DNA from 2 places in the Bordetella sp. FB-8 genome. Region 2 is predicted to be linked to the other one. Evidence: predicted binding sites of a transcription regulator. Region 2 holds the regulator's gene; the other holds the start of a gene.

Region 1 (15,993 bases), 1.8 Mb from region 2:
ACCGTCGTCCTTGACTTCCAGACCAAAGGCTCCAGCCTCGTTGCATGCGGCAATCTCTATGCGGCCTCCCGCGCGGCCGTACTTGATCGCGTTGTCGACAAGGTTGTCGAACAGTATGCGCACCAGCGCAGGCGGCGCCTGCACCATGACCTGCCCGCCGGATCGCAACACGAGTGACATCTGCTTGCGCTGGGCATTGGCATGCTGCTCAGCCAGGCACGCCTGAGCTGTCTGGGCGAGGTCGACCCATGAACTGGGCAGCGGCGTGCTTTCTTCAAGCCGGGCCAGCGCCAGCAACTGATCGGCCAGGTGGGCACTTCGGTCGACTGCGTCCACCACGCGCTGCATCGCGCGCCGCTGGCGTTGCGGGTCCCGCGCGGTGAGGGCCACCTGCGCCTGGACCTTGATTGCGGCAAGCGGCGTCTTGAGTTCGTGCGCCGCATCGCTCGTAAAAGCACGCTCGCGGTCGAGCGACTGGCGCAGACGCCGCAGCAGCATATTGAGGGCGGAAACCAGGGGCACCACTTCGTCGGGAATGTTCTTGATCTCGATAGTCTCGAGACTGTCGGAGGAGCGCTCCTCGATTGCCTTGGACAATATGCGCAGGGGCGTCAGGCTTCTTCCAATAGCGATCCAGATCAATACGGCGAGCACGGGTAGCGCAAACAGGAGCGGACGCGCAACGCGTTTCGCGCTCACGGCGGACACGGCGGAACGATGCGAGCACTGCTCGAAAATGCGCACGATGCGACCGCGCGCAGGGTCGCCGGTCGTATAGACATACCATCTCGCGCGCTCCGCCGATTGGCCGCCAGCCGCGCGCCCGGGCAGCGCAAATGCCGGAACGCCCGGGCTGGCAGCCAGCACGCGGCCATCGGTGGCCATGATCTCGTACAGCAGGGGCATCGGCTGATCATTGTCCCCGTCGTCGTCCCGCGGAGGGACGCTTGCTTTTGCGAAGACCGGCAAATCGTCCAGGTCCAGCACGAGCAATGCGCGGGCGACCTGTTCGACGCGCGCCTTGTCCCACTCCCCGACCTCATGGGCAGCCTGGCGATAACTCGAGTAAAGCGAATACAACCAGACCGCCGCGACGCCGGACAGCACGATTAAGGTCAAACGCTGTCGGATCGAGCCCATTATGTTGGCGCCTCGATCACGTAGCCGATGCCGCGGATGGTGCGGATCAATGCCGAACCCAGTTTCTTGCGCAGGTTCGACACATGGACTTCGATCGCGTTGCTTTCGATCTCTTCGTTCCAGCCATATAGGCTGTCCTGCAGTCGGGCGCGGGAGAGCGGCCGGCCCTGGCTTCCCAGAAGCTCGACCAGCAGTGCGCACTCGCGCGAGGTCAGCCCGATGCGTTCGCTTCCGCGCATGACCGTAAGACGCTGCGGGTCGACAATCAGACCGCCGTATTCGATTGTGTCGGTGCCGCGGCCTTGCGAGCGCCGCACGAGCGCACGGCAGCGTGCGATCAGCTCGGTCAGATCGAACGGCTTGCCGACATAATCGTCCGCTCCGGCGCCCAGGCCACTCACCCTGTCGGCAACGGCGTCGCGCGCAGTCATGACCAGGACCGGCGTATGGTCACCGCGCTTGCGTATCCAGTCGAGCAGTTCGGTGCCGGATATATGGGGCAGGCCGAGATCGAGTATGACCAGATCGTATGGCGTGGTCGCCATCGCCAGTTGGGCCTGCCTGCCATCGTACGCCCAGTCGACCGCCATGCCCACTTCGGCCAGCCCGTCCTCGACCCCACTGCCTATCAACCTATCGTCCTCGACGAGTAATACACGCATCGCTTCGGTTCCAGTTCAATGCGAAAAGCCACTATCGCAGCAACAATAACCGCTTGATCCGACGCATATCAAGAGCGTGTGCAATGCCGCCGATACTTAAGATTTCGCTAATGCGAGATCCTTAAAGTTTGCGGCGTTAAGCGCGCCATTGCGACATTTTTCTATTCCTGGATTTTCACGCCGACCCGGTAGCGCACGATCGCATACCTGCGCCGTCTCGCCGCGGGGGGCCCGGCCCGCGCCGCAGAAGCCAAAATAGGGGTACCCGCAAGCCGCAAATGAATAATTCAAAAGCGAGGCAGCATGCCGGTGAACGGCGGCTTATTCGTCTTCGATGCCGAGCTCGCGCAGCTTGCGCGTGATGGTATTGCGGCCTATGCCCAATCTGGAGGCGGCTTCGACGCGACGGCCGCGGCTGGCGTCCAGCGCGCTCTGCAGTAGGATCTTCTCGAACTGGCGCGTGAGCGTGGTCATGACGGCGGGTTCGCCGCGATCAAGGCGTCGCCGTGCGTCGCGCATCAAGGCATCCTCCCAGGAGTCCAGCGCGGCGGCTTCTGCGCCCGCCGCAAGCGTGGGAGTATGGGTTGCCGGCATTGATACAGGCCTGGCAAGAGCACCTGCCACCGCCCCGCCCTGCTCCATCGCCCGGATTTCCGGCGGCAGATCGTTGCGGTCTATGGTCTGGCCGGGCGCCATCACGGTGAGCCAGTGGCAGAAATTTTCCAACTGCCGCACATTGCCCGGAAAGTCAAAGCGCGTGAGCACGGCGATGGCCGCGGGCGTAAGCCGCTTGACCGGCACGCCCAGTGCACGCGCGCTGCTGGCCAGGAAATGATTGGCCAGCGCCGGAATGTCCTCAATGCGTTCGCGCAGCGGCGGCAGGCGCAGGCGGATCACGTTCAGGCGGTGGAACAGATCTTCGCGGAACAGACCTTGCTCCACGCGCTGCTCCAGCGGCTGGTGGGTGGCGGCCACGATGCGCACGTCCACACGCACCGGCTGCGAACCACCTATGCGGTAGAAACTGCCTTCTGCCAGCACGCGCAACAGGCGCGTCTGCAACTCGATGGGCATGTCGCCGATTTCATCGAGGAACAGCGTGCCGCCGTTCGCCTCCTCGAAGCGGCCGCGCCGCAGCGTGTTGGCGCCGGTAAAGGCGCCGCGTTCGTGGCCAAAGAGTTCGGCTTCGAGCAGGTCCCGGGGAATGGCCGCCGCGTTGAGCGCGACGAACGGGCCGTTGGACCGCGATCCGTGGCTGTGCAGCGCGCGGGCCACCAGCTCTTTGCCCGTGCCCGAATCGCCGGTAATGAGTACGGAGACCCTGGACTGGGCCAGGCGCCCGATGGCGCGGAAAACTTCCTGCATGGCGGGCGAGGACGACTGCGTCATCATTCTCTCGCCGTCGAGCAGGCTGTTTTCGATCTGCGGATCGTCCTGCGCAACGCCCTCTTTCAAGGCGCGCTGGATCAGCGCCACCGCCTCGTTCACGTCGAACGGCTTGGCCAGGTAGTCGAATGCACCGCCCTGAAAGGCCGCCACGGTGCTGTCAAGATCGGCATAGGCCGTCATGACGATCACCGGCAAGGCGGGATGGCGTTCCTTGATCTGGCGCAGCAGGTCCAGGCCATTGCCGCCAGGCATGCGTATGTCGGACACCAGCGCCGCGGGCGTGTCGCGGCCCAGGGCCTGGATCACGTCGGCGGACTGGTAGAAGCTGCGCGTGGAGACGCCGGCCCGCGCCAGGGCCTTTTCCAGTACCCAGCGTATGGATTGATCGTCGTCGACTATCCAAACCGGCTTCATTGCGGCCTCCGCGCAGCCGCCCGCGACGGGCAGTTGCCTGCGCGCAGAGCAGCGAACGAAGTGAGCGTGGCAGTACACATCAGTGAATTTGTTCCATGGGGAGGATCAGGCGGAATTCGGTGTGGCGCGGACGTGATTCGAATTCGATCAGTCCGCCGTGCTGCCTCACGAAATCCTGGGCCAGGCTCAGCCCCAGGCCGGTGCCTCCTGGCCTTGCGGTGACCAGCGGGTGAAAAATGCGCTCGCGGATATGCTCGGGTACGCCTGGACCGTTGTCGATGATGGACAACACCAGCGCCAATCGATGGCGCCGATGCGCCAGCACGACCTGGCGGGCGACGCGGGTGCGCAGAACGATCTGCGGCGGCGGCACGCCGTCCGCCTCTTTTTGCAGCACCAGTTCCTGCGCAGCATTGCGCGCCACGTTCAACACCGCCTGCATCAGGCGCGCGGCATCACCCTGAAGGTCGGGCGCCGATGCGTCATAGTCGCGCTGCAGGGCGACGCGTTCGCGAAACTCCGCCTGGATCAGGGCGCAGACGCGCTCGCAGATTTCATGGATATTGACCGGTTTGGCGTCCAGCGGCTGGCGTTTGGGGCCGCTCAAACGATCGACCAGAACCTGTAGGCGGTCGGCTTCGGAAATGATGACTTGCGTGTATTCGGCCAGAGCCGCACTGGGCAGCTCGGCCTCCAGCAGTTGCGCCGCGCCGCGCAGTCCGCCCAGGGGATTCTTCACTTCGTGGGCCAGGTTGCGCAGCAGTTCGCGCTGGGATTCGATTTCTTCGACCAATCTCTGGCCGCGGTCGGCCACCGTGCGCTGCTCGATTTCGCGGGTTTCGATCAAGACCGGCCAGGGTTGACCCGACAAGGCCACCGTGGTGACGGAAACCTCGACGGACTCTTGGCCTCGCCGCAGGGACGAGAGCTGGCGCGCATCGGCGAAGATGCCGGCGGCAGCGTGTTCTATGGAAGTTTGCAGCGATGCCGGATCGTCGTAGAGTCGATCGGCCGGCAGGCCTCGCAATTGCTTGCGGGACCGGCCGAACAGATCTTCCGCGGCGGCATTGGCAAATTCGATATGGCCCTGGGCGTCCAGAAGAAATACGGACGTCGCGAGCAGTTCATAGGCATCCGTGTTCATATTCGAAAATACCAAACCGCCGGTGCAGCCGGATTACAGGCTGTAATACATATCGAACTCGACCGGATGCGTCACCGTGCGCAGACGCTGCACGTCGGCTTCCTTGAGCGCGATGTAGGCGTCGATCATGCCGTTGGTGAACACGCCGCCGCGGGTCAGGAACTCGCGGTCCTTGTCCAGCGCTTCCAGGGCCTGGTCGAGCGACGAGCACACGGTCGGGATCTGCGCGTCTTCTTCCGGGGGCAGGTCGTACAGGTTCTTGGTCGCGGGATCACCCGGGTGGATCTTGTTCTGCACGCCGTCCAGACCGGCCATCATCAGGGCCGAGAATGCCAGGTAGGGATTGGCCATGGGATCGGGGAAGCGGGCTTCGATGCGGCGGGCCTTGGGGCTGGGCACGTGCGGGATGCGGATCGAGGCCGAACGGTTGCGCGACGAGTAGGCCAGCTTGACCGGGGCCTCGAAGTGCGGGACCAGGCGTTTGTACGAATTGGTCGTCGGGTTGGTGATGGCGTTCAGGGCGCGGGCGTGCTTGATGATGCCGCCGATGTAATACAGCGCGAATTCGGACAGGCCGGCGTAGCCGTTGCCGGCGAACAGGTTCTCGCCATCCTTCCAGATGGACTGGTGCACATGCATACCCGAGCCGTTGTCGCCAACGATGGGCTTGGGCATGAAGGTGGCGGTCTTGCCGTAGGCGTGCGCGACGTTATGAACGACGTACTTCAGGACCTGGTTCCAGTCGGCGCGCTTGACCAGCGTGCTGAACTTGGTGCCGATTTCCAGCTGGCCGGGTGCCGCCACTTCATGGTGATGCACTTCGACGGGAACGCCCATGGCTTCGAGCACCAGACACATTTCCGAGCGCAGATCCTGGAAGGAATCGACCGGGGGCACGGGGAAATAACCGCCCTTGACCTTGGGACGATGGCCCAGATTGCCGCCCTCGAAATCCAGACCGGACGACCAGGGGGCTTCTTCGGAGTTGACCTTGAGGAAGCAGCCCGACATGTCTTCGCCCCATTTGACGCTGTCGAAGACAAAGAATTCGGGTTCAGGACCGAAGTAGGCGGTGTCGCCCAGGCCAGAAGACTTCAGATAGGCTTCGGCGCGCCGCGCCAGAGAGCGGGGATCGCGCTCGTAGCCCTTGCCGTCGGACGGTTCGATCACGTCGCAGGTCAGGATGAGGGTGGGTTCTTCGCGGAACGGATCCAGATTGGCGGTGTCAAGGTCGGGAGCGAGCATCATGTCCGAAGCTTCGATACCCTTCCAGCCGGCGATCGAGGAGCCGTCAAAGGCCTGGCCGGTGACCAGCTTGTCGTCATCGACGACGGAAACGGGAACCGAAACGTGCTGCTCTTTACCGATGGTGTCGGTAAAACGGAAGTCGACGAACTTGACGTCGTTCTCAGCAATCATCTTCAGAACATCTTGGGGGCTTGCCATGTCATCTCCATTGGTCATTAGGTGTCGCGGGGATATCCGCCCGGCTGACACAAGATAAGCAATATGTGTGCCAGTTCAAAATTTCGGGGTATTCCCGAGGCGGGGTGAAAAATCGGGATTGAATGATCTAATTTGGTGCAATTTACAGTGCGCGACGCATCGTTATAGTGCATTCAATTCGATAAGAACATCTCTTGCAGGTCATTTAGGAAGCGCCATCCCAGGGAACTGGCCTGCAGGCGGGTCGGATCCGCGTCCAGCAATCCCCGGGAGACGGCTGCTTCCAGTTGGTGCGCGATGGCCGCCAGCGACAGGCCCGTGCGCTCGGCAAAGAGGCTGGAGGCCACGCCGTCGCGCAGCCTCAGGGCATTGAGCATGAATTCGAACGGCAAGTCCAGCGTACCCAGCGTGCGGGTTTCGGCAATGTGGCTGCCGTCTGCCCGTGATGCCCGTTCCATCCAGGATTCGGGCTGGCGCGCGCGCGCCTCGCGCACAATGCGGTCGTGGAAGGAGATCTTGCCGTGCGCGCCCGGCCCCAGGCCCAGGTAATCGCCAAACTCCCAATAATTGAGATTGTGCTTGCATCGCGCGCCAGGCCGGGCATAGGCCGAAACCTCGTAGCGCTGCAGGCTTGCCTGCGCCAACTCGGCCTGCACGGCATCCTGCATGGCGGCCGCGGTATCGTCGTCGGGAAGATCCCGGGGCGGATACTTGGCGAAGACGGTATTGGGTTCCATCGTCAAGTGGTAGAGCGACAAATGCTCGGTGCCGAAGGACAGGGCCTGGCGCACGTCGGCCAGGCAGGCGTCCAGCGTCTGGCCGGGCAGCGCGAACATCAGATCCAGGTTGACGCGGGCCACGGCTTGTTGCGCCATGCGGATGGCCGCCCTCGCCTGCCCGGCATCGTGAATACGGCCGAGTTTTTGCAATTGCGCGTCATCGAAGCTCTGAATGCCCAGCGACAGGCGCGTCACGCCGCTGGCCGCGTAGTCGCGAAAACGCCCGGCCTCGGCAGTGCCGGGATTGGCTTCCAGGGTGACCTCGGCATCAGGCAGCAGGCGCAGATGCGAGCGCAGCATGGCCAGCAACTCATCCAGGCCGGCCGCCGAAAGCAGGCTGGGGGTGCCGCCGCCGATGAAGACAGAAACAACCTGGCGGCCCCAGATCGAAGGCAGCGCCTGTTCGAGATCGTGGCGCAAAGCATCCAGGTAGGCACGCTCGGGGATGTCGCTGGCCGCGTGCGAATTGAAGTCGCAATACGGGCATTTGCGCACGCACCAGGGTACGTGGACATAGACCGACAAGGGCGGCAGGCTGGTGAGCGTGGTGCCTGGTCGCTGGGCCGGACGTCCGTCGGGCTGAAGAATAATGGTCCTGGACACTGCGGGCTGCCTAGAATGCCTGAAGCTTGGCGAGTAATTCTTCCAGCGCGCGGGCACGGTGGCTGATGCGATTTTTCTGCTCGGGCGCCATAGCGGCCGCGGTCAATTCTTGCTCGGGCAGATAGAAGTGCGGGTCGTAGCCAAAGCCGTGGCCGCCCTGCGGCGTATCGACGATTTCGCCGTGCCAGATGCCCTCGCCTATTAGCGGCTGGGGATCGTCTTGCGACCGCACCAGAACCAGCAGGGCCACATACCAGGCGCGGCGGTTGGGTTGGCCGGCCAGTTCCCGCACCAGCAGCGCATTGTTGGCCGCGTCGCTTTTCTCGCCGCCCATGCGGCGCTGCGCATAGCGTGCGGAGTAGACGCCGGGCGCGCCGCCCAGGGCGGCTACGCACAGACCCGAGTCGTCGGCCAGGGCCGGCAACCCGGTATGGCGGCTGGCATGGCGGGCCTTGGCCAGCGCGTTTTCCACGAAGGTGACATACGGCTCCTCGGCCTCGCTGACGCCGAACCGGGATTGAGCAATGAGCTCTATGCCCAGGGGCGCGAACAAGGCGGAGAATTCGCGCAGTTTGCCCGGGTTGCCGGATGCCAGAACCACCTGGCGCAGGGAGGAATTCGAATCGTTCATAGACTGCGATTGTATAAGCGCGGCAAAATGGACTGCCACAAATCGGCAATATATACAGCCCAGAATGGCTGGCTGCATCTAAAATTCGCCCCCCCTATGTTCGAAGTCGACGCCCCGCTATCCCTGGCAACCGAATTTGAACGCATTGTCCGCGATGGACAGTTGCAAGCGCATTACCAGCTCATCGCCGATTTGTTCCACGGCAGCATTCACGGCTACGAAAGCCTGATCCGCGGCCCGCGCAACAGCCCGCTTCACCTGCCCGCCAGCCTGTTCGGCACAGCGCGCAGACTGGGGCGCCTGGTCGAACTGGAACTGGCCTGCGCGAAGGCCGGCCTGCATGGGTTCGTGCAAAGCGGCGCACAGGGCAAGCTCTTGCTCAATTTGTCGATCAACACTGTCCTGGCCTGCTGGTATCAATGGGGCGCCGACCTGCCCCGCCAACTGCTCGACGACAGCGGCCTGCCGTCCGACAGGCTCGTCATCGAATTGACCGAGCAGGACGCGGCCGACGACGTGCACGGGCTGCTGCAGGCCCGATTTTGCCTGCGCGAGCACGGCATTGGACTGGCGCTGGACGACTATGGCGCGGGCAGCACCAATCTACAGCTTTGGGTGAGGCTGCAGCCCGATCTGGTCAAGATCGACCGCCATTTTTTCTACGGTATCAGCAGCAGCGCATCGGGTCAGCAGTTGATTCGCGCGCTCATGTCGGTGGCCCAGGCGCTGGGAACGCCGCTGCTGGCCGAAGGGATAGAGACGGCCGCCGACCTTGCCACGGTGCGCGAGCTGGGCATGCGTTATGTCCAGGGCTGGCATCTAGGGCTGGTCGAACCCCAGCCCCAGGTCGAATTGCCCGAGCCGGTGCTTGCGCTGCTGCGGCTGGACCGGTCGCGCCGCGTTCAGGCTGAGAGCGGCACGGTCGGCACCCTGCTCATCGAAGCCATGGCAGTGCAGCCGGAGCACCATACCAACGACGACATCGACAAGATGTTCCAGGATTTCCCTGACCTGCATTCGGTGGCCGTGCTGGACCGGGAACACCGGCCCATAGGCCTGATCAATCGGCACACGTTTTCCGAAAAGTACGCCATGCGCTATACGCGCGATCTTTTCGGCCGCGACCCTTGCGCGACTTTCATGAGCCACCGGCCGGTGATGCTCGATGTCGGGACACCCATCGACAGGCTGGCACCGGTGCTGGCCTCGGAAGACCAGCGTTACCTGCGCGACGGCTTCATCATGACACGGGAAGGCCGCTATGCGGGCCTGGGCACGGGCGAATCCCTGGTGCGGGCAGTGACCGAGCTGCGCCTGGAGACTGCGCGCTACGCCAACCCGCTGACCGCGCTGCCCGGCAACATCCCCATCAAGCGGCAGATGCAGCAACTCATGGCTGGTTCGGAGTGCTTCATCGCCTGCTATGGCGATTTGAATCACTTCAAGTCCTTCAACGATATGTACGGATACTGGCGTGGCGACGCCGTGATTCAGCTGTGCGCCGAAGTCATCAAACGGTACTGCGATATACAGCAGGACTTCATCGGACACGTGGGCGGCGACGACTTCGTGATGCTGATGCGCAGCGGCGACTGGCAGGCTCGTCTGGAAGACATGGTCGCGCAATTCAATCAGCGGGCCATCGACCTTTACGACGAACACGACCGCGGTCTGGGCGGCATCGAGTTGCAGGATCGCTACGGCGTGACGCGTTTTTTCCCTTTTGTCACCCTGGGAGTCGCCGCCCTCGTGGTGCAGCCGCAGCGATGCCAGGGCGTCGAACCCCAGGCGGTTGCGGCCGCCGTTGCAGAACTCAAGCGACGCGTCAAGAGCGAGCGCGCCTCGCTGCTGGTGGACGACTACGCAGCGCTGGCCAATGCCAAATAGGCGGTGCGTTCCGGAGCCGGCAGATCGAGGCCGGCGGTGTGTCTGTCTTCGAGTTTGAAAGCGGCCACGGCATTGCGCAGGCTTTGGGCCAGGCCAGCCAGTTCTTCAGCCTGGCTGGCTGTGCGCTCGACCATGATCGAGTCCTCCTGAGTACTGCGGCCCAGCGCCTCCACAGTCTGATTGACCGAGGCGAGGTCCTGGGCCTGGCTCAGGCTGGCCTGCGAGATGCGGGACATGATGTCCGTAATGCCGTCGACCGACTTCACAACGCTGCCAATGGTAGAGCCGGCCAGGCCAACCTCTCGCACGCCCGCGCCGATGCGCCGGCCGGTGTCGTCACCTTGTCTGCAACGACGGCGACAATTTCGGCGATACGACTCGAAGCCTTGGCGATGCGCTGCATGCTGGCCACGGCATGCCTAGACCGTTTGGCCGCCCTGGCGGGCCAGGGCCAGCGACCTCCTGCATCGTGTGGCTGGCTTTGCCGGCCTCGCGCGCATTGTTGGTCGCGGCGTCGGTCAGGTGCGCCTGAATGGCGGACGACTCATGCAGAGCGCTGGCCTGCCGGCCGCTGCGTGCCGGCACATCGTTGCCCGCTTCGGCGATATCGGCCGCGCACGGGGCGCGCGAACGCGCATTCAGGTCAGTGCAGCCCGCTGCGCGGCGAGCAGCCGCGCAATGCCGTTTTCGGCCAACGTGAGCATCGCATCGAGCTGGGCGCGAGTGAAGGTGGCCTCTTCGCCTGTCCCTTGCACTTCCACGAAGGCGCCGCTGCCGGTCATGATCACGTTGACGTCGGCCTGGCAAGCCGCGTCTTCCTGGTAATCCAGGTCCAGCACAGGCTGGCCGTCGACCAGGCCGACCGATACGGCCGCGACATGATCGCGAATGGGGCTGGCCTGCAATTGGCCACGCTCGATCAGCAGCGCCACGGCGTCGGAGGCGGCGACCCAGGCGCCGGTGATGCTCGCGCAGCGCGTGCCACCATCGGCCTGCAGCACGTCGCAGTCCAGATGCAGCGTGCGTTCGCCCAGGGCCTTAAGATCGATGATGGCGCGCAGGCTGCGACCGATCAGGCGCTGGATTTCCTGGGTGCGGCCGCTCTGCTTGCCCTTTGCCGCCTCGCGCTCGCCGCGGGTGTGCGTGGCGCGCGGCAGCATACCGTATTCAGCCGTCACCCAGCCCTGCCCTTGGCCTTTCAGAAAAGGCGGCACCTTGTCCAGCACGCTGGCCGTGCACAGCACGTGGGTATGGCCGGCCTTGACCAGGACCGACCCCTCGGCGTAACGGGTATAGCCGCGCTCGAGCGAAAAAGGACGTAATTCGTTGGCTTGGCGGCCCGAAGGGCGGGAAATCGTGGTCGTCACGGCAAGGACTCCGTATGGGCGGGGATGCATGGGCATCGGATAGCCCGGATTGTACGGGGCCTGGCTGCGCGCCTTCGGCATGCAGCCTCTTTTGCTCCGGAACCGGCCCGCGAACAAAAAAACCGGAGTGGTATTCTCGACGAGATACCTTCTACTTGAGGACGCATCTCATGATCCGCAGCATGACCGCCTTCGGCAACGCACGGGCCGATCTCGACCAGGGTTCGATCGCTCTGGAACTTCGCAGTGTCAACAGCCGCTATCTGGATCTTTACTTTCGCCTGCCCGATGAACTGCGGCATGTCGAGACGCCGCTGCGCGAGCTGCTGACCTTGAGCCTGGGACGCGGCAAGGTCGAGGTCCGCGTATCGTTTGCGCGCCATGCAGGCGCCGAGTTGGCCCCGCTCGATCCGGCCTGGCTGGAGCGCCTGTCCGAACAGCTCAGGGTGGCGCGCCAGGCCATGCCCGATGTGGCTGCCCCCCGCCTGGTCGAACTCTACAACTGGCCCGGGCAGCGCGGCAACGACGCGCTCGATCCCCAGGCATGGAGTGCCGCGTGCATGCAGGCCGCCAGACAAGCCCTGGATCAAATGCAGGAAGGCCGCGTGCGCGAAGGCGCGCGCCTGGCCGGCATGATGCGCGAATGCGCCGAAGGGGTGGCGCGCATCGTGGCCGAGGTCGAGACCCTGCTGCCGCGCCTGCTGGCCGAGCACAAGGAAAAGCTGGCGACCAAGCTGCGCGAATCGGTCAATGCCGCCGCGCCGGGCGGTTTCGCCCACATCGGGGGGCCGGAGCTGTCCGAACGCCTGGCACAGGAGGCCTCGCTTTTCGCCCTGCGTATCGACGTGGCCGAGGAACTCTCGCGCCTGCGCTCGCACCTTGAGGAACTGCAACACCTGCTGTCCGACGGCAAAGGCAGGCAGACCGGCAAAGGTGCCAACGGCAGCGCCGGCAAGCGGCTGGATTTCCTCTTCCAGGAAATGAACCGCGAAGCCAATACGCTGGGGTCCAAGGCCGCGAGCCTGGAGGTCACGCGCGCAGCCATGGATCTGAAGCTGCTGATCGAGCAGTTGCGCGAGCAGGCGCAGAACATTGAATAAGCCGATATCGCCATGCGGCAGTGCGGCATATGCCTGCCAATCGGCCTTAGATCAATGGAAAAGCCGCGTTTTTCACAAAAATTCATCAGCACGCCAAGCAATACGATAGGTCCTTGCCCTGCCTACAGCAGGGCAATCCTTCCTATTCTTCGCGCGAGGCCATAAGCCATCATGCTGAATCGAATGACTTTCAAGAGAAAAATCATCCTGTTGGTGGTTGCGGCGTTGCTTGCTATCACCGTGGTGGTGGGCCTGAGCGCCTACAAAGCCCGCAGCCTCATTCTCGAGTCCCGGCGCCAGGTGCTGGCAACGGCGGTGCAGTCGGCCTATAGCGTCGTTGCCGGCTTCAAGGCCAAGGCGGACAGCGGCGCCATGCCGGTCGAGCTGGCGCAGAAGGAAGCCGCCGCCGCTCTGATGTCGGCCCGTTTCGGTGGTCCGGACGGCAAGGAAAACTACTTCTATATCTGGACGCTGGACGGCGTGTGCGTCATGCATCCCATCATGACGAAATGGATAGGCCAGAACATGGCCGGCAAGATCAAGGACGGCGACGGCAACGACCTGATCATGAGCCTAGCCGATGCGCTCAAAGCCAGCCCCGGCGGCAAGACTTTCCTCGAGGACAAATTTCCCAAGCCTGGCGCCAAGACTTTGTCGCCCAAACTGCAATACGTCATGAAGGTCGACGGCTGGAACTGGATGGTGGGTTCGGGCCTGTATATCGACGACATCGATAGCCTGGTGATGCGCCAGATCGTCGACGATCTGATCGTCCTGATCGTCGCGCTGATTGTCGTGGGCGGCCTGGGCAGCATCGTGGCCCGTTCGGTGCTGCGGCAGGTCGGGGGCGAGCCTTCGATGGCCCGCGAAGCCATCGCGGGCGTTGCACTGGGCCGCCTTGACGTGACGTTGCCTGCGTCCGTCCCGCCTAGCAGCGTCATGGGCGGCCTGCAGCAGATGATCGAGTCGCTACGGCATCTATTAATTGGGCCCTTAAAAAGTCTCAAGCGGCATACTTGACCTTGGGGTCGCGAAAGTAGGCTTTGACGCGCTCGGGTTCGCGGCCGATCAATGCCATGTGCTCTTCGGTGGCAGCACGCAGCTTGGCTTTGGTGCGTGCCGGTGCCTTGCGTCGAATGACGTGCTTGAGGTCGGCATTCAAGCGCTCTTCGGGATTGAGCTCAGGGCTGTAGCTGGGCAGGTAGAAAACCTCCATGTCATCGGGATGCTCAGCCAGCCACTGCTTGACCGGCTTGCAGTGATGCACACCCAGGTTGTCCAGAATCAGGAACACCTTGCGCTTTGAGTCAGCGACCAGTGCCTCGAAGAACTCGATCAGCTTCTCGTGGTTGAAGTTGCCATCGATGATCATCCAGCGCGCCTTGCCCTGGTTGGTGACGCTGGCCAGCATCGACAGCTTCTGACGCGTGCCGCCGACCGCCATCACCACCGGCGTCTTGCCCTTCGGTGCAAAGCTGCGACCGCGCACATCGGTGTTCACCAGTGCAGTTTCATCGCCCCAATGAATCTCTGCGCCCTCTGTTTTCGCGCGTTCGGCGATGCCCGGATAGGTTTCGTCCAGCCACATGCGTACCGCTTCGGGCGACTGCTCGTAGGCGCGCTTGATCGGCTTTTGCGGTGTGAAGCCCCAGCGCGCCAGATACTTCCCGACCGAGCGCAGGTGCAAGCTCACTTGGTACTCGCGCTCGATCAGTTCCTTCACGGCGGCACGACTCCACAGGGCAAATTCCATCTTCAGTTGCTCCGGGCGCTTGTCGCAGATGGTCTGGCGGATGCACGCCTCCTGCTCGGCCGTAAGTACCCGCTTGTCCCCGGTGCGGCGACCGCGCGTGCGCGGCGCCAACGCCGCCATGCCGTCGGCTTCGAAGCGATCGATGATCTTGCACGCTGCCGAGTAGCTCAGTCCCACATCGCGTGCGATCTGCCGTTTATTGACCTTGCGCTTGTACGCCCGAATGACTTGGCGGCGGCGCTCGTGTTGTTCGGCCGGGCTGAGCCGGCGTGCGTCTTCGGTATCCATGCGCTATCTGACCACAACATCAAACAATAGTTCAGACTATTTATGGGCCTTATCTATAGTGTCTGAAGTGCATGAAAGCGTGCACCACATCTCCTCGGCTTCCGGCGAGATCGCCGCGGGCAACGCGGACCTGTCCTCGCGCACGGAGGAGCAGGCGGCTTCGCTGGAGCAGACGGCTGCCTCGATGGAGCAGTTGGCTGCGACGGTCAAGCAAAATGCCGAGAACGCGCGCCAGGCCAATCAACTGGCGGCCAGCGCCTCGGAAGTGGCGGTGCGCGGGGGTTCGGCGGTGTCCGAGGTGGTGGACACCATGCAGGCGATCTCGGCCAGTTCGAACAAGATCTCGGAGATTGTGTCGGTGATTGACGGCATTGCGTTCCAGACCAATATTTTGGCGCTGAACGCGGCGGTGGAGGCGGCGCGCGCGGGCGAGCAGGGCAAGGGTTTTGCGGTGGTGGCGGGCGAGGTGCGCACGCTGGCTCAGCGCAGCGCGCAGGCGGCCAAGGAGATCAAGCAGTTGATCGAGGACTCGGTGGGCAAGGTGGCGGTCGGATCGAACCAGGTCGAGCGCGCGGGTGCGACGATGCAGGAGATTGTGGCCTCGGTCAAGCGGGTGACTGACATCATGGGCGAGATTTCGGCGGCATCTCAGGAGCAGTCCAGCGGCATTGACCAGGTGAACCTGGCGGTGACGCAGATGGATGAGACCACGCAGCAAAACGCGGCGCTGGTGGAGGAATCCGCCGCCGCCGCCATGTCGCTGCGCGACCAGACCCAGCACCTGACCCAGGTCGTATCGACGTTCAAGCTGGGCAACACCCCCCAGCCCATCGCCAAGACAACGCCCGCTGCGCCTGCCCAGGCCACGCAGCCGGCCAGCCCCGCTCCCGCGCTGCTTCGCTCTGAACCCCATGCCAAGGCCGCGGCCAAGCAGGCCGAAGACTGGGAGAGCTTTTAACTCCGGGGGCGCGGCATTTACGCGTCGGGGCCGACATGGAACGAGCGCGCCATCTGCGGCAAAGCCGTCGCGATGATCTGCATGTCCAGGTACTCCTGAACTACATCGCCACCACGATAAAGGGCAGGACGATGCTATTTATCGCCCTGGCCGGGGCGTTCGACGATGCCCGCGTGGACGTGCGCCCTGAAACCTACGCCCCAACCTGCTCCATGCAGTTGGCCTGCAGCACCGTCAGGGCCGCCATATTGATGATGCGGCGCACGGTGGAGCTGGAGGTCAGTATGGTGACCGGCGCATTGACGCCCAGCAGGAAGGGGCCAATGGCGATATTGCCGCCCGCCGTGGCCTTGAGCAGGTTGTAGGCGATGTTGCCCGAGTCCACGTTGGGACAGACCAGCAGATTGGCCGTCCCCTTGAGCGTCGTGGACG
Region 2 (15,993 bases):
GGCCGCGACCTGGTGCCCACGGCCAAGGCGCGCCAGCTGATGACGCTGCTCTCGGGCCTGGACGTGAGCGAACTGACTTCGCCCGAACTGACCGGCGAATGGGAGCACAAGCTCAAGCAGATCGAGCAAGGGGGTCTGGATCGCCAGGCCTTCATGCGCGAGATCGCGCAGATGACGCAGGTCATCGTCAAGCGCGCCAAGGAATACGAGCGCGATACCGTGCCGGGCGACTACGCGACCCTGCGCACGCCCTGCCCCAAGTGCGGCGGCGTGGTGAAGGAAAACTACCGCCGCTACGCCTGCACGAACTGCGATTTCTCGATCGGCAAGCATCCCGGGGGACGCACGTTTGAGCAGCCCGAGGTGGAAGACCTGCTGGCCAAACGCGAGATCGGCCCGCTGCAAGGCTTCATCAGCAAGATGGGCCGGCCGTTCGCGGCCATTCTGCGCATCAGCGACGAATACAAGCTGGAATTCGACTTCGGCCAGAGCGACGAGGACGATGCGCAGGCGGTGGACTTCTCGGGCCATACGCCGGTGGGCGCGTGCCCCAAGTGCGGCTCGAAGATCTTCGAACACGGCATGAGCTATGTGTGCGAGAAATCGGTAGGACCGGAAAAGAGCTGCGACTTCCGCTCGGGCAAGGTGATCCTGCAGCAGGAGATCTCGCGCGAGCAGATGGAAAAGCTATTGTCGGCCGGACGCACGGATCTGCTTGACGGTTTCGTCTCCAGCCGCACGAATCGCAAGTTCAAGGCGTTCCTGGTGCGCCAGCCGGACGGCAAGGTGGGTTTCGAGTTCGAGCCGCGTCCCGAACGGCCGGGTGCACGCAAGACGGCGGCCAAGACCGCCGCGCCGCCCACGGTGGTCAAGAAGGCCGCGGCCAAGACCGCGGTAAAGAAAGCCGTGGTAAAGAAAGCGGCGGCAAAAAAAGCCGTCAAAAAAGCTGTCAAGAAGGCCGTAAAGAAAGCGGATTCTTGATGGCGACCCGCGATCGGATAGAAATGCCGCTCAAGGATTGATGCGGCGCCCCGAAATTCGGGTAGGGTCAGTTCATGGCAAGCCCCCGATGCGGCCGCCGCGCGAGCAAGCCTTCGGGGGCAATGTCTTTCCAGGAGCCGGCAAGTTCGGCCGAACAATTGTCCTAGGCGCAAATGATGACTGCCTCTACTGCGTTTTTCTCCAAGTTTTCCCTGGCCGGGCAGGTTGCGCTGGTTACCGGCTCGGCGCGCGGCCTGGGCTTGTGCATGGCGCGCGCGCTGGCTGGCTGCGGCGCGCACGTGCTCGTAAACGGCCGCCAGACGGGGGCGGTCGACGCGGCCGTGGCGGCGATGAAGGCCGAAGGCATGGCGGCGAGCGCGCTGTCCTTTGACGTAACCGACGACGCAGCATCGCAGGCCGCGTTCGCGCGCCTGGACGCTGAATTCGGCCGGCTCGATATTCTGGTCAACAATGTCGGTATGCGCCTGCGCAAGACCCTGGCTGCGGCGACCGCGGCCGAGATCCGCGAATTGCTCGAAGTCGATCTGGTGGCCGGCATGCTGCTTTCCAAGCGCGCGGCCGAGCGCATGGTCAGGCAACAGTATGGCCGGCTCATCACCGTCACCTCGGTGTTGGGAGAGGTGACGCGCGCGGGCGATGCGCTTTATCCGGCCGCCAAGCAGGGGCTTACGGGCATGATGCGCGCGCTGGCCACGGAATACGCCAGGCACGGCATCACCAGCAACGCCATCGCGCCGGGCACGTTCGTGACCGAGACCAATGTGGCCATGGCGGCCGATCCCCAGATAGGACCGGCCGTGGGCGCGCGCAATCCCATGGGACGCTGGGGCCAGCCCGAGGAAATCGCCACGGCGGCAGTGTTCCTGGCCTCGCCCGCGTCCTCCTTTGTCAACGGCCACGTGCTGGTGGTGGACGGCGGGCTGTCGGTGCAGATGTAGGCGCCCGCTCGGGATTAGGCTTTATGCTGAACCCCTCGGTCGTGTACCGGCAGAACCATAGGAGACAATTTTGAAGCCGCATTTCATCGACAATCGCGCCGTCGCGGGCGCTTCGGGCCAGGCCATCGCCGTCATCGATCCCTCCACCGGCGAGGAATACGAGCGCATCGCGCGCGGCAACGCGGCGGACATCGACCTGGCTGTGCAGGCCGCGCGGCGCGCCTATGACGAAGGCGCCTGGGGCAGGCTCTCGGCGGCCGAACGCGGGCGCCTGCTGCTCAAGCTGGCCGTGAAGGTGCAGGATCATCACGAAGAACTGGCGCAGATCGAATCGCGCGACTGCGGCAAACCCACCCGCCAGGCGCGCGCCGATGCCACGGCGCTGGCGCGCTATTTCGAGTTCTACGGTGGCGCGGCCGACAAGCTGACCGGCGAAACCCTACCCTATGCCCAGGGCTATACCGTGCTGACGCTGCGCGAACCGCACGGCGTGACCGGGCATATCGTGCCTTGGAACTACCCCATGCAGATCTTCGGCCGCAGCGTGGGCGGCGCGTTGGCGGCAGGCAACGCCTGCGTGGTCAAGCCGGCCGAGGATGCCTGCATGTCGCTGCTGCGTGTGGCCGAACTGGCCGCCGAGGTGGGATTCCCGCCGGGGGCGCTGAACATCGTCACCGGCTACGGCCACGAGGCCGGCGACATGCTGGTGCGCCATGCCGGCGTGGACCATATTTCCTTTACCGGCTCGCCGCGCGTGGGCGTGCTGGTGACGCAGGCCGCAGCCGAACGCCATGTGCCGGTCACCCTGGAACTGGGCGGCAAGTCGCCGCAGATCGTGTTCGCCGATGCCGACATGGATGCCATGGTGCCCGTGGTGCTCAACGCCATCGTGCAGAACGCCGGGCAGACCTGCTCGGCCGGCAGCCGCCTGCTGATCGAGCGCAGCGCTTATGAGCAGGTGCTCGACCAGGTGGGCAAAGCCTTTGCCGCACTGCGCGCCGGTCCGGCCGCAATGGATCTGGACTGCGGCCCGCTGATCCGCAAGACCCAGCAGGAACGCGTGCAAGGTTTTCTGCGCGATGCCGAGCGCGACGGCATCGCCGCCGTGGCGCGCGGGGTCGTGGTGTCCGAGGCGCCGTCAGGCGGCTTCTATCAGGCGCCCACGTTGTTGCGTGACGTGCCGGTAAAGCATCGTCTGGCGCAGGAAGAAATCTTCGGCCCGGTCCTGTCGGCTATGCCTTTCGACAACGAGGCCGACGCGGTGCGCATCGCCAACGCCACCGAGTACGGCCTGGTCGCCAGCGTCTGGACGCGCGACGGCTCGCGTGCGCTGCGTCTGTCGCGCAAAGTCAGGAGCGGCCAGGTTTTCATCAACAACTACGGCGCGGGCGGCGGCATCGAGCTGCCCTTTGGCGGTGTCAAGGCCAGCGGCCACGGCCGCGAGAAGGGCTTTGAGGCGCTGTACGGTTTTACCGTGCTCAAGACCATTTCGATCAAGCACGATTGAAGCCGCGGCCGTCGACCGCGGGCGCCCAAGCCCCCGCAGTCGACGGCATCGCCCCCGGCCTTGCGCCGGGGGCTTGTCCGCCGATCCGGTCAGCCGACCCGGTTCAGTGGCTGCCGAAAATCGGCGCTGCTTGCGCCACGTCCGCGGGGTAGACCGAAACCATGCTGATGCTCTTGCCCTTGGCCTGCAACTGCCCGATCGGCATCAGATTTCCCTTTTGCGCGCCTTCGGGCGTGAGTTCGAACGAACCGTTGAGCGTCGTCAGTTTGCCGGATTGGGCGAACACCGCGTCGCGCAAGGCGAGCTGATCCATGCTTTGCGTGGTGTTGAGCGTCTTCTCGATCACCAGACCCGTGTTGTAGCCCGCCACCGCATTGAACCCGACGTTGACGTCCGCGCCATATAGCTTGCGGTAGGCCGCCGTGAACGCGTCCATGTCCATGCCGAACGAGGGCTTGTACTTGACGCCCGTGGCCGGCACGTAGGAAAAGACATTCTTGAGCGCATCGTCGCCGGCATTCTTTTGCAGCAGGTCGGTCTCCAGGCCCGCATAGATCGAAAACACGACCGGGAATTTGAATCCCGTTGAATGCAGCGCCTTGAGAAAGGCGATGTCATTGGTCGGATAGCCGAGCTCGAGCACCGCATCGGGATGCGTGGCCTGGATGCGATGGATCAGCACCTGGTAGTTCGTGGTGCTGGTCGGCACCCCGAGGTAGTAGACGACGTCTATCTTGCCTTTGGCGGCTTCCAGATAACCGTGCATCGCCTCGGCCTGCGCGCCGGTGAAGTCGTTGGTCGAGTACAGGATCGCGACGCGGCGGATGTGGTGCTTGGGTCCTTCGTTGATGAGAAATTGCGCCAGCCGGTGCGGCCAGATCGACGAAACCGGGTCGTCGAGCAGCACGTTGTATTTGTTGTCCGCCGAGAAGAAGTTTGTTCCCGTGCCGGTCTGGTCGAACAGCAGTCTCTGGTGCTCGCGCGCCAGCGGCACCGCCACCGAGGTCAGCACCGAACCGGAGTCGGCGACCAGGAGGTCCACCTTGTCCTGCGTGATGAGCTGGTTGTAGAGCGTGGTCGCCGTGCTGGTCGAACTCTGGTCGTCATAAGAGACGAGCTTGACGGGCAACTTTTTGTCATAGGGTTTCACATAGACGCCGCCGTGGGCGTTGATGTCCTTCACCCAAAGTTTGAGCCCGTTGTAGACCGGCATGGAGATCGCCGCGAACGCTCCGCTGGAAGCGTATAGCGTGCCCACTGTGATCGCGTCCGGCACGGGGCCGGCCGCCGCCGCGAGTGCGGCAGTGCCGGCCGCCATGCCCGCGCCCAGCAGTGCAATCCCGGCAAGGCTCTGCCTGACGAATTTACGCATTTTTCCGTTTTGCTTTTTCATGTCTCTTTCTCCTCTCCTTTTTGTTCCGCGTGATCGCGGACAAGAAAAACTCGTTGTTCCGAACGGCTGCTCCCTGGTTCAGGGGTTATCGGGCCGACCCGCCAACATGCGGGTCGCGGTATAGGTCATGACGGGTTTGTCGTGTTGATTGCGGACTTCGATCAAGGACACTACTACGGCCCGATTGTGCTTGGAAGTCGGGCGTATACCAGTGATTTCGATTTCGGCCCAGACGGTGTCGCCGGCCACGACCGGCGCCAGCATTTTCTTGTGAACTTCCAGCAGGGCCAGGCCGGTGCCCTGCACCATGCCCTGCATGATGAAACCCTCGATCAGGCTGTAGGTCAGCGCGCCGGGCACCGGCCGGCCCTGGATCGCGCCGTGCGAGAAGGTCGTGTCGATGAAGATCGTCTCGAGCATGCCGGTGGCGCTGATGAAGTTGACGATATCGGTCTCGGTGATGGTGCGGCGGAAGGTGTGGAATTTCTGGCCGACCGCGATGTCCTGCCAGTAATAGCCCTGGCTCAGGGTGGGAATGGCAGATGTCATACGGAGCTTTCCTGTGACTGTGCGAGTGATTCGGCGGCGCGCGGCGCATGCGAACCGAGTCTGCGCGCGGCAGCGTGCAGCGCCGCGACGATCTCGGCGGCGCGCGGTTGAACGCGATAGAGAGGACCCGCGACCGACAAGCCATAGAGCGCGTCGCCGATCAGGATCGGAATGGCAATGCCGCCCAGGTCGGCGAAAGATTCGCCGAAGTTGGGATACCACCCTTGTTCGCGCCATTGCCGCAGTTGCGACGCCAGCATCTCGCGCGACGCGGCGGAGGACGCGAACGAGAGCTTGTCCAGCACCTGATCGCGCGCTTGGTCGCTCGACGCGCCCAGGATGGCGCGGCCTATGGAGTTGATGTGCGGCTCGCGCAGATCGCCCGGCGCCGTGATGTAGCGCACGGGATTGGCCGACTCGCATACATCCAGATAGCGTACGCTCTGGTCCTGGAGCTGGCCGAACACCACGGTCTCGCCCGTGGCGTCGCGCAGCGATTCCATGACGGGCTGCATGCGTTCGAGCACCGGATCGTTGCGCGCGATGCGCTGGGCGGTGTGCAGCAGGCGCGCCGTGGGGTAGTAGCCCTGCCGCTTGCCGGTTTCGTACAGATAGCCGCGCGACACCAGCGTGCGGATCAGGCCCAGGCAGCTGGACATGGGCGCATCCAGCAGCCTGGAGAGTTCGGTCAGCGTCAGCGAACGCCCTTCCTGGGCGTAGATCTCGATGATCTCGATCACGCGCAGCGCCGTCTTGACGCTTGCGTGGCCGGCGTTGTCGGCGCTTTGCCGCGTGGCCATTCAGTTTTCCTTGTTCGAGTGGGCCGTTTCGCTTTCCAGCGCCTGCGGCCATGACCGGATGTTGCCCGGCGTGCGCGAGAAGCGCGCCGGAATGCCGACTGCGCGCAGGCGTCCTTCGGTGGGGTGATCGTATTCGAAGACCATGCCGGTCTCGCGCAGATGCCGGTCGTTCAGCACGTCTTCGTAGCGCGGCACTTCGCTGTGCGGGATGTCGGCCTCGGCGAGCAAGGCCAGCCATTGCGCCGTGGTGCGCAGACTGACGACGTCGGCCAGCGTGGCATAGAGTTCGACGATATTGGCGCTGCGCGAAGCCAGATCGGCATAGCGCGGATCGGACACCAGGTCGGGCCGGTCTGCCAGGGTGAAAAAGCGCATCCACTGGGCCGTGGTGTAGGGCAGCAGTGCGATGTGGCCGTCGGCGGTGCGATAGGGCTTGCGCTGTGGCGTCATGACGCGCGGATACCCCGCCGGACCCTGCGGCGGCACGAAGGTCTGTCCGGCCAGTTGCTCGGGCGCGAGAAAAGACACCATGGTCTCGAACATCGGTATTTCGAGGGCCTGCCCCTGGCCCGAGCGCTCGCGCTCGTACAAGGCCATGGCCAGGGCATAGGTCACGGTCAGGCCCGACACCTTGTCGACCATGATGGTGTTGACATATTGCGGCTCGCCCGCGTTGGCGCCCTGGAACTGCGCCATGCCGCAGCGCGCCTGAATGATGTCGTCGAAGGCCGGCTGGCCGCTGTAAGGACCCGACTCGGCATAGCCGTAAGCGCCGCAGTAGATCAGGCGCGGGTTGTCGGCGCGCAGCGACGCGTAGTCCAGGCCCAGCTTGCGCAGCGCCTGCGGCCGCACGTTGGAAATGAAAATGTCGGCTTCGGCGATCAGCGTCTTGAGTTCGGCCAGGTCGGCTTCGCGCTTGATGTCCAGTGCGCGAAAGCGCTTGTTGCGGTTCAGGTTGATGAAGGCCGCACCCATGCCGGTGTGCAGCGCGGGTTCGGCGTAGCGGAACACGTCGCCAGTGGGGGCTTCGATCTTGAGCACGTCGGCGCCCATGTCGCCGAGGATTTGCGTGGCGTAGGGGCCCATGCCCACCGAGGTCATGTCGATGACGCGCACGCCGGCCAGGGGGCCCGTGGGTTTGGCATTCGGATTCATCATGGCGATTTTTTCAGTAAGACCTGGGCAGGCCCAGCACCCGCTCGGCGATGAAACACAGGATGAGTTGCGGACTCACGGGCGCGATGCGCGGAATGTACGATTCGCGCAGCAGACGCTCGACGCGGTACTCGCGCGAGTAGCCCATGCCGCCCAGCGTCATGACGGCGGTCTGGCAGGCGTTGTGCCCGGCCTCGGCCGCCAGGTACTTGGCGGCATTGGCCTCGGCGCCGCACGATAGGCCGGCGTCATAGCGCGAGGCTGCCTTGAGCATCATGAGGTTGGCCGATTCCAGCTGCATCCAGGCCTGCGCCAAAGGATGCTGCACACCCTGGTTCATGCCGATGGGGCGGCCGAACACTTCGCGCTCCCTGGCATAGCGCGTGGCGATGTCCAGCGCGGCCCGGCCGATGCCCACGGCCTCGGCGGCGACCAGGATGCGTTCCGGGTTCAGGCCATGCAGGATGTATTCGAAGCCCTTGCCCTCCTCGCCGATGCGGTCCTCCTCGGGAATGAAGAGGTCGTCGATGAACAGCATATTGGTGTCGACGGCCGCGCGCCCCATTTTGTCGATCTTGCGCACTTCGATTTTGCCGCGGTCCAGTTTGGTGTAGAAGAGCGACAGGCTTTCGCTGGCCTTTTTCACCTCGTCCAGGCGCTGGGTGCGCGCCAGCAGCAGAATGCGGTCCGCGACCTGCGCGGTGGAGATCCAGATCTTGCGGCCGCTGACCGAATAGCCGCCCGGCACTTTGCGGGCGAAGGTCTTGAGTTTGGTAGTGTCCAGGCCCGCGTCGGGTTCGGTTACGCCGAAACAGGCTTTCTCCTGGCCGGCGATGAGCGGCGGCAGAAAGCGCGCCTTCTGTTCCTCGGTGCCGAAGACCACGACCGGGTTCAGGCCGAACACGTTCATGTGCACGGCCGAGGCGCCGCTCATGCCCGCGCCGGACTGCGCGATGGTCTGCATTACCAGCGCCGCTTCGACGATGCCCAGGCCCGCGCCGCCCACGGCTTCAGGCATGGCCACACCCAGCCACCCTCCCTCGCACACGGCCTTGTAGAACTCGTGCGGAAAGGTGCCGGAGACATCGAGCCGATCCCAGTACGCCATGTCGAACCGGGAGCAGACCGATTGCACGGCTTCGATGATGGATGTTTGATCTTCGGTCAGATCGAAATTCATGCACGCTTCCTTTGAGCTTGTATCGCGGCGCGGTCGCCCTCAGGCCGGGCGCACCACGCGTTCGGGGGATTCTTCATAGGGCGGGGAATAGATGACCAGAATCTGCGCGGGTTCGTCGCTGACAACGGTGAAGACGTGCATGGCGTGCGGCGGGAAAAAGCAGCAATCGCCGGGACCGAGTTCTTTGCACTGCCCGTTCACCTGGGCCACGGCCCGGCCGCTGATCACGTAGCAGACCTGCTCGATGCCGGGATGGGCGTGGGGCAAGGCGCCCTTGCCTTTTTCGATCGTGCCGTGGATGACTTCCAGGTGCCGGGATCCGACGGTTTCCGGGCCGATCAGGCGGCGGTTGAGCGTGCCCAGGTGATTGGCGGGGTGATAGCCCGGCGTGTCGGCGGTGGACACGAAATACACGGGAGAATTGCGGGACATGCTTGCCTGCTCCGGTGGCCGATTTGGCTTGGCCATATTTTTTATGATGAATAAATATTCTATATATTGAATTTATAGGGGAAATATTCCGGCATGACTAGCTGCAGTGCAGCATCGGAAATAAAAAAAGCCAACCCGGGTAAGGGTCGGCTTTCGGGGAGGCAGGCCCGCGTCGGAAGATCGTCCCGGGGGCTGCTGTGAGGCTTTACGCGATCGCTTCGTCCTGGGCGGTTTCGGCGATCATGCTGCGTGCCGCCGCGCGCCGGTTCACCGCGCTCAGCACCGCGCGGAACGAGGCCGTGACGATGTCGCCGTCGATGCCCACACCGAAACCGGTCGGCGCGTCGCCTACGCGCGTTTCCACGTAACAGGCGGCGCGGGTATCGGTGCCGGTGCCGATGGCGTGCTCGGTGTAGTCCATGATGCGGATGGGCTCGCCGACTGCGGCGACGAAGGCCGCCAGCGCGCCGTCGCCGCTGCCTTGCACCGTGCGGCGCTGGCCGTCGTATTCGAGTTCGGCGGTGACCGTGTAGTGCTTGCCTTCGCCGGCCGACGGATTGCTTTCGATGCGATGGCTGATCAGCGTCCAGGGCGAGGTCTGCGCCAGGTATTCGCTGTCGAAGATGCCGTATACGTCGCCCGAGGTCACTTCGCGGCCGGTCTCGTCGGTGACGCGCTGGATGGCGCGTGAGAATTCGATCTGCAGGCGGCGCGGCAGGACCAGGCCGTGCTCCTGTTCGAGCAGGTAGGACACGCCGCCCTTGCCCGATTGGCTGTTGACGCGGATGACCGCATCGTAGCTGCGGCCCAGATCGGCCGGGTCGATGGGCAGATAGGGCACTTCCCATACGGCGTCGGGCTTCTGCACCGCGAAGCCCTTCTTGATGGCGTCCTGGTGCGAGCCGGAGAAGGCCGTGAACACCAGGTCGCCCGCGTACGGATGGCGCGGATGCACGGGAATCTGGTTGCAGTACTCGGCGGTGCGGCGCACTTCGTCGATGTCGGAGAAATCCAGGCCGGGGTGGATGCCCTGGGTGTAGAGGTTGAGCGCCAGCGTCACCAGGTCGACGTTGCCGGTACGCTCGCCGCTGCCGAACAAACACCCCTCGATGCGGTCGGCGCCGGCCATCACGCCGAACTCGGCGGCCGCCACGGCGGTGCCGCGGTCATTGTGCGGGTGCAGGCTGACGATGATGCTGTCGCGGCGCGCCAGGTTCTTGCACATCCATTCGATCTGGTCGGCGTACAGATTGGGTTGCGTGGCTTCGATGGTGGCCGGCAGGTTGAGCACCAGCTTGCGCTCGGGCGTGGCACCCCAGGTCTCGGCCACGGCATTGGCCACTTCCAGCGCGAACTCGGGTTCGGTGGTGGAGAAGACTTCGGGGGAGTATTCATAGCGCCAGTCGGTACCCGGATGCTGGGCCATGTACTTCATGATCAGCTTGGTGCCGGTGACCGCCACGTTCCTCACTTCGTCTTTGTTCATGTTGAAGACGATCTTTCGGAAGGCAGGGGCGCAGGCGTTGTAGAGGTGGATCATGGCGCGCTTGGCGCCGGCGGCCGCTTCCACCGTGCGGCTGATCAGTTCTTCACGCGCTTGCGTGAGCACGATGATGGTGACGTCGTCGGGAATGCGCTTATCGTCGATGAGCTTGCGCACGAAGTCGAAGTCGGTCTGCGAGGCCGAGGGAAAGCCCACCTCGATCTCCTTGAATCCGATCTTGACCAGTTGGTCGAAAAAGCGCAGCTTGCGCTCGACGGTCATGGGCTCGATCAGGGCCTGGTTGCCGTCGCGCAGATCGGTGCTCATCCAGATGGGCGGGTGCGTGATGCGTTGGCTGGGCCAGGTGCGCTGGGCGTAGTCGTCCGCGAAGGGGCGAAACGGGATGTATTTGGTGGCAGGGTTGGCAAGCATCATGTCGGGGTCCTCGGGTCTTGTGAATCCGTTGTACCGGCTGCTGGCCAGGGTGGCGGCCAGGGCAACGTCCGCTAGGCGGCGGTGCCGGCATCAGTGCGCACGATGGTGCGGGCTGGATTCTGATTTTTTACAAGTAGGGGCAGGCTTGTGGCAAGCTGCGCCGCGGCAGGGATGAGCGCGGCCCGGGGGCTGCCGAACACCACGAACACTAGGCTCGGCAACCGATCGCTAGGTGTAGGGATAGCGCTAGAGCGGCTGGGACAGCCAGGAGGAAAGAACGCGCTGCGACAGACCCGGCGCGGGCGTTGCCCCAAGCCGTGGTGTGTGCAAAAAAGGTGCGTTGCGCATTCATCTTTCTAGTCTTTCATATTTTTCGCGGCAACGCAAATTTTTGCCTGGGGCGGCCCGGCCGCCCCGGAGCCGGCGGATCAGCGCGTTCGGCTCAGTGTGGGCTCGGCCTGGCGCCGCGCCGCGCGCGGCGGCTCCTCGAGTCCGGCATCGCCGACGGCGCCCTGGTCGAGGATGGCGCTCTGCGCCCGAGTCAGGGCGATCTTGCCGATGCGGTTGCTGCGCAGCTCGCGGTGCGCGCGCTGCAGGTCGCCGACGGTGAAGGGTTCGCTGCGGTCTTGCCAGACCCAGCGCAGCACATCGGCCACCTCCTCGCACAAATTGGGGCGCAGCTCGGCTAGTACGCGGCTGTTGACCGTGTAGAGTCGGCCGGAGGCCAGGCTGGAGAGTATCCAGGTCTTGAGCGAATAAAGAACGATGAGCGTCCAGATGAGCGCAAGGATGCGCCACAGCCAGGGGTTGATGAATCCGTAGAGCAGGCTGACGGCCGACGGTCCCAGGATGTGCTGCCAGCTCAGTCCGACTCCCTGATCCAAGCTTTGGATCCAGGGCGAGGCGTCGTTCAATATCCACGATGCGACATAGATCCAGATGCCCGCGGCGATGACGATGCCCACGGCCAGGATGGCCAGGCGCGTCAACGACAGCTTGAAAAGGGTCTGGCCGATGAGGCGGCGGTCCTGGCGTATACGGTCGGGAGTGGCTGGCATGTCTGGCGTGAGAAGGTTGGGCATCCGGGCGGCTGCGCCCGATTGACCTATATGATTGTACCTATGAGCAATCGTCCCGCCCTGGAAATTCGTCAAGGCCAGCATTTGGCTTTGACGCCGCAACTGCAACAGTCCATTCGGCTGTTGCAGCTGTCGTCCGTCGAACTTGAAATGGAGATTTCCCAGGCGCTGATCGAAAACCCGCTGCTCGAACGCGACGACGATCCGACCCCGGCAGCCGAAGCGGCCGATCCGCAGCGCGAAGATTCGATGGAGCAGGCCGACGCCCCGGGCGAATCGGCCGAATCGCGCTCCGATGAGATGCCCGGCTCGGGCGGAGTGTATTCCGATGACGACGACGGCATGCCGCAGGCCGCGCACACCGATACGCTGCGCGAACATCTGCTGGGCCAGCTTGCGTTGACGCGCGCCCTGGCGCGCGACCAGACCCTGGTGGGCATACTGATCGACGAACTCGACGACAACGGCTACCTGGGATCACCGCTGGAAGAGATACTGTCTTGGTTGCCGCCCGAGCTCGATGTCGATGCCGACGAATTGCGCGCCGCGCTGATGCTGCTGCAATCCTTCGATCCGCCTGGCATCGGTGCGCGCGACATGCCCGATTGCCTGCGGTTGCAACTGCGCGACCCCGATGTTTCGCGCCTGCCGGAGGCAGCCGATGCCCGGGTGCTGTCCTGCGCGCGGCAGCTATGCGCCCAGCACCTGCCGCTGCTGGCGGCGGGCAACCCGGCACGGCTGCGCGAAGTCCTGCAGTGCGATGCCGACACCTTGCGTTCGGCCTATGCGCTGATCGTGCGGCTGGACCCGCGCCCCGGCCGCGCCTGGACCGTGCCGGCGGCCGACTACGCCGTGCCCGACGTGCTGGTGCGCAAGACCGGCCAGGGCTGGCGGGCCGTACTCAACAGCGCCGTGGTGCCGCGCCTGCACGTCAATGGAGTCTATGCCCAGATGCTGGGCAATCGGCGCGAAGGCGGCCATGCCGCTTTGCAGGCCCAGCTGCAGCAGGCGCGCTGGATGATACGCAATGTCGAGCAGCGCTTTGACACCATCCTGCGGGTGTCCCAGGCCATCGTGGCGCACCAGTCGGACTTCCTTACCCACGGCGCCGCGGCCATGCGTCCTTTAATACTCAAGGACATCGCCAGCGAGCTTGGTTTGCATGAGTCCACGATTTCACGCGCCACAGTGCAGAAGTACATGCTCACGCCGTTCGGCACCATGGAACTCAAGCGCTTCTTTGGCACGGGAGTAGCGACCGACACCGGCGATGCCGCTTCGGCCACGGCGGTGCAGGAGCACATCCGCAAGATGGTGGCCGAGGAAAACCGCGGCAAACCCCTGTCCGACAACCAGATCATGCAGTGTCTGTCCGAGCGCGGCATCGTGATCGCCCGCCGCACGGTGGCCAAGTACCGCGAGGCGCTGCGCATCGCGCCGGCGGCGTTGCGCAAGGCGCAGGCGCAGGTGATGCGTTAGAGGCCGGGCGCCCAGCCGGTTCCCTACTCTGGGTTGTCTTGGTGATATCCGTAACGGCGTAGTGGCTGCGGTACCGGATGATCCGCTCTAGATCCTGCGATACATATAGGTGGTCGCGTGTCTGGCCTCGCCGTCCGGGTTCCATGCGTAATCGGGTATCACGCCCGCGACCTCGAAGCCGACGCTCGCATACAGCGGCTGCGCGGCGTCGCCGGTTCGCGTATCCAGGGTGATGAGCGTCTTGCCGAGTTCGCGCGCGCGATTGATGGCGTGATTCATGAGCGCCCGGCCGATGCCGAGCCTGCGCGCGCGCGGATGGACAATCATCTTCGCGATCTCGCAGCGATGAGGCTGATTGGCCGGCATACACGTAAGCAACTGCACCGTGCCGACAATGTCGCCATCGTGCTGCGCGCCCAAGAGGATTCTTCTTCCGGCAACGACCTCGGGGCGGACGCCTTCCAGCCAGAAGCGGGCCGCGTCGTCGAGAGAGAGCGGTGTCATGAAGCCTATGGCCGCGCCCAGGGCGACGCTGTCGGCAAGGATGCGGGAAAACGCTTGCACGCTTTGTTCGAGCGCGGGACCGTCGATTTCGATGATGTGCGGTGTCATGCGGGGCCGTTCCTTATGCCATGGCAATGATGTATCGGGCGGGCTGGTGGCCAGTCTCGAAGCACGATGCGCCGCGCAGCCGGTACCGCAGGCAGTCGCCCGGGGCCAGCTCGTGCCGGACTCCGTCGACAGTGAGCACGAGCGCGCCGGACAACAGCACGAGATGGTGTTCATGGCCCGCGAAGGCCGGGCGCTCGTAGGCAATGCGCTGGCGGGGTTCGATCGCGCACTCGATCATTTCGAGCTGCAGCTGGCGGTTGGGGGGCGAGAGCGAGCGCCTCGAGTAGCCATGTTCGAGGTCCTGCCAGACACTCTGTTCGGCATGGCGCACCAGCGGCGGAAAGTCCGCCTCCAGCGGAGCCAGCAGTTGCGAGAGAGGCAGGACGAAGGCCGATGCCAGGCGGCCCAGCGTTTCCGCCGTGGGGCTTACCTCGCCGTTTTCGATCCGCGACAGGGTGGCCCGGCTGACGCCGCTGCGGGCGGCCAGATCCTGCAGCGTAAGCCCGCGATCCGTGCGTAAGGTGCGTAGATGCTCGGCGAGGGAACGGTTCTGATTGATCTTGGGTTCATTCATATATGGGAATATATCCCGTATATGGGAAAATTTGGGGCGGTTATTGGCCCCGGACCGTCTGCCCTTCGAGGCGTGCGCTGCGCCCGGGCCGGCTTTTGCCCGCATTGCATTGCACGTTTTCGATCATTCCCGTTCAAACCGAATTATCGTCTGGCAGATGAACGCATGGATACCTGCATCGGAGGTGGGAATATGGCCTGGACCGGACGCGAATTGCGATCCACGATCAACGAGGACGGCACGCTCGTCCTGTCGCTGGAACAAGTCGAATTGACAGAACCCGGCGACGACGAGGTCATTGTCCGCATCGAGGCGACGCCGCTCAATCCCAGCGATATCGGTCTGCTGCTGGGTCCGGCGGACCTGTCCCGCATCGTGTCCGATGCTCCCGGCGCACGCATCGCGTTTGCCGTGCCACCGACGCGCCTGGCGGCGGTCGCCGGCCGGCTGGGCGTGTCGCTGCCCGTCGGCAACGAGGGCGCGGGCCTGGTCGTGGCGGCGGGAAGGAATGCGGCCGCTCTCGAAGGCAAGCGCGTCGGCATGTCCGGCGGCGCCATGTACGCCGACTACCGCAGGATCGGCATGCACGATGTGATGCTTCTGCCCCCGGGCGCCAATGCCGCGGACGGCGCCTCCATGTTCATCAACCCCTTGACCGCCCTCGGCTTTGTCGACACCGCCCGCCGGGAAGGCCACAAGGCCATCGTCCACGCGCCGGCCGCGTCCAATCTGGGCCAGATGCTGCAACGGATCTGCCTGGCCGATGGCATCGCGCTGGTCAATATCGTGCGTTCCGAGGAGCAGGCCGCCTTGCTGCGAGGCATCGGTGCGACTCACGTGCTCAACAGCAAGGACGAGGACTTCGCCGCCCGCCTGACCGACGCGGTTGCGCAGACAGGCGCCACCATCGCTTTCGACGCGATCGGCGGCGGCAAGCTCGGCAGCGACATCCTGCTGGCCATGGAACGCGCCGCCGCCCGGCGGCCGGGCGCCTACAGTCGATATGGCACCGCCGTTTTCAAGCAGCTCTACATTTACGGCAGCCTCGACCCCGCGCCGATCTTGCTGGATCGCGCCCCGCTGGGCTATGCGTGGAGCGTGTCGGCGTGGCTGCTCTTTCACTACCTGTCCAAGATAGGCCCCGATGCCGCGCAGCGCCTTCGCCAGCGCGTGGCCGACGAGCTGACCACGACCTTCGCCAGCCACTACACGCGCACCATCGGCCTGGCCGAAGTGCTGCGGCCCGAGGTGCTGCGCGCCGTCGAGCGCAAGGCGACCGGCGAGAAATTCCTGATCGATCCACGGCAGGGCTGATGTGCCGCTGCCGCCAGCGGTCTCCTGTCTCCAAGGAGAGGCTTTGTGGCGCGGCATGGAA

Evidence for each region. The regulator sigma-54, encoded in region 2, starts transcription at its own class of promoters, with help from an activator protein. The targets are predictions, from matches to a motif close to TGGCANGNAANCTGCTTT.
Region 1: the regulator sigma-54 is predicted to act here: its motif matches at 6,251-6,268, upstream of glnA (type I glutamate--ammonia ligase).

The regions. Positions count from the first base shown of each region.
Region 1 covers NZ_KB907784.1:3,286,777-3,302,769, forward strand. The annotation lists gene H143_RS0115735 (ATP-binding protein) at 1-1,140, opposite strand, end outside; gene H143_RS0115740 (response regulator transcription factor) at 1,140-1,802, opposite strand; gene ntrC (nitrogen regulation protein NR(I)) at 2,124-3,605, opposite strand; gene glnL (nitrogen regulation protein NR(II)) at 3,685-4,749, opposite strand; gene glnA (type I glutamate--ammonia ligase) at 4,783-6,195, opposite strand; gene hemW (radical SAM family heme chaperone HemW) at 6,369-7,577, opposite strand; gene rdgB (RdgB/HAM1 family non-canonical purine NTP pyrophosphatase) at 7,588-8,208, opposite strand; gene H143_RS0115770 (EAL domain-containing protein) at 8,305-10,095, shown strand; gene H143_RS0115775 (hypothetical protein) at 10,068-10,403, opposite strand; gene rph (ribonuclease PH) at 10,734-11,492, opposite strand; gene H143_RS0115785 (YicC/YloC family endoribonuclease) at 11,633-12,562, shown strand; gene H143_RS20900 (cache domain-containing protein) at 12,746-13,582, shown strand; gene H143_RS0115795 (IS630 family transposase) at 13,566-14,603, opposite strand; partial or broken gene H143_RS20905 (methyl-accepting chemotaxis protein) at 14,662-15,561, shown strand; gene H143_RS0115805 (NADP-dependent malic enzyme) at 15,755-15,993, opposite strand, start outside.
Region 2 covers NZ_KB907784.1:1,463,294-1,479,286, forward strand. The annotation lists gene H143_RS0106980 (DNA topoisomerase III) at 1-981, shown strand, start outside; gene H143_RS0106985 (SDR family oxidoreductase) at 1,155-1,940, shown strand; gene H143_RS0106990 (aldehyde dehydrogenase family protein) at 2,011-3,447, shown strand; gene H143_RS0106995 (amino acid ABC transporter substrate-binding protein) at 3,551-4,840, opposite strand; gene H143_RS0107000 (MaoC family dehydratase) at 4,919-5,389, opposite strand; gene H143_RS20155 (IclR family transcriptional regulator) at 5,386-6,189, opposite strand; gene H143_RS0107010 (CaiB/BaiF CoA-transferase family protein) at 6,190-7,347, opposite strand; gene H143_RS0107015 (acyl-CoA dehydrogenase family protein) at 7,358-8,524, opposite strand; gene H143_RS0107020 (cupin domain-containing protein) at 8,564-8,956, opposite strand; gene leuA (2-isopropylmalate synthase) at 9,162-10,874, opposite strand; gene H143_RS21360 (hypothetical protein) at 11,303-11,932, opposite strand; gene rpoN (RNA polymerase factor sigma-54) at 11,996-13,432, shown strand; gene H143_RS0107045 (GNAT family N-acetyltransferase) at 13,520-14,044, opposite strand; gene H143_RS0107050 (helix-turn-helix domain-containing protein) at 14,058-14,618, opposite strand; gene H143_RS0107060 (zinc-binding dehydrogenase) at 14,784-15,932, shown strand.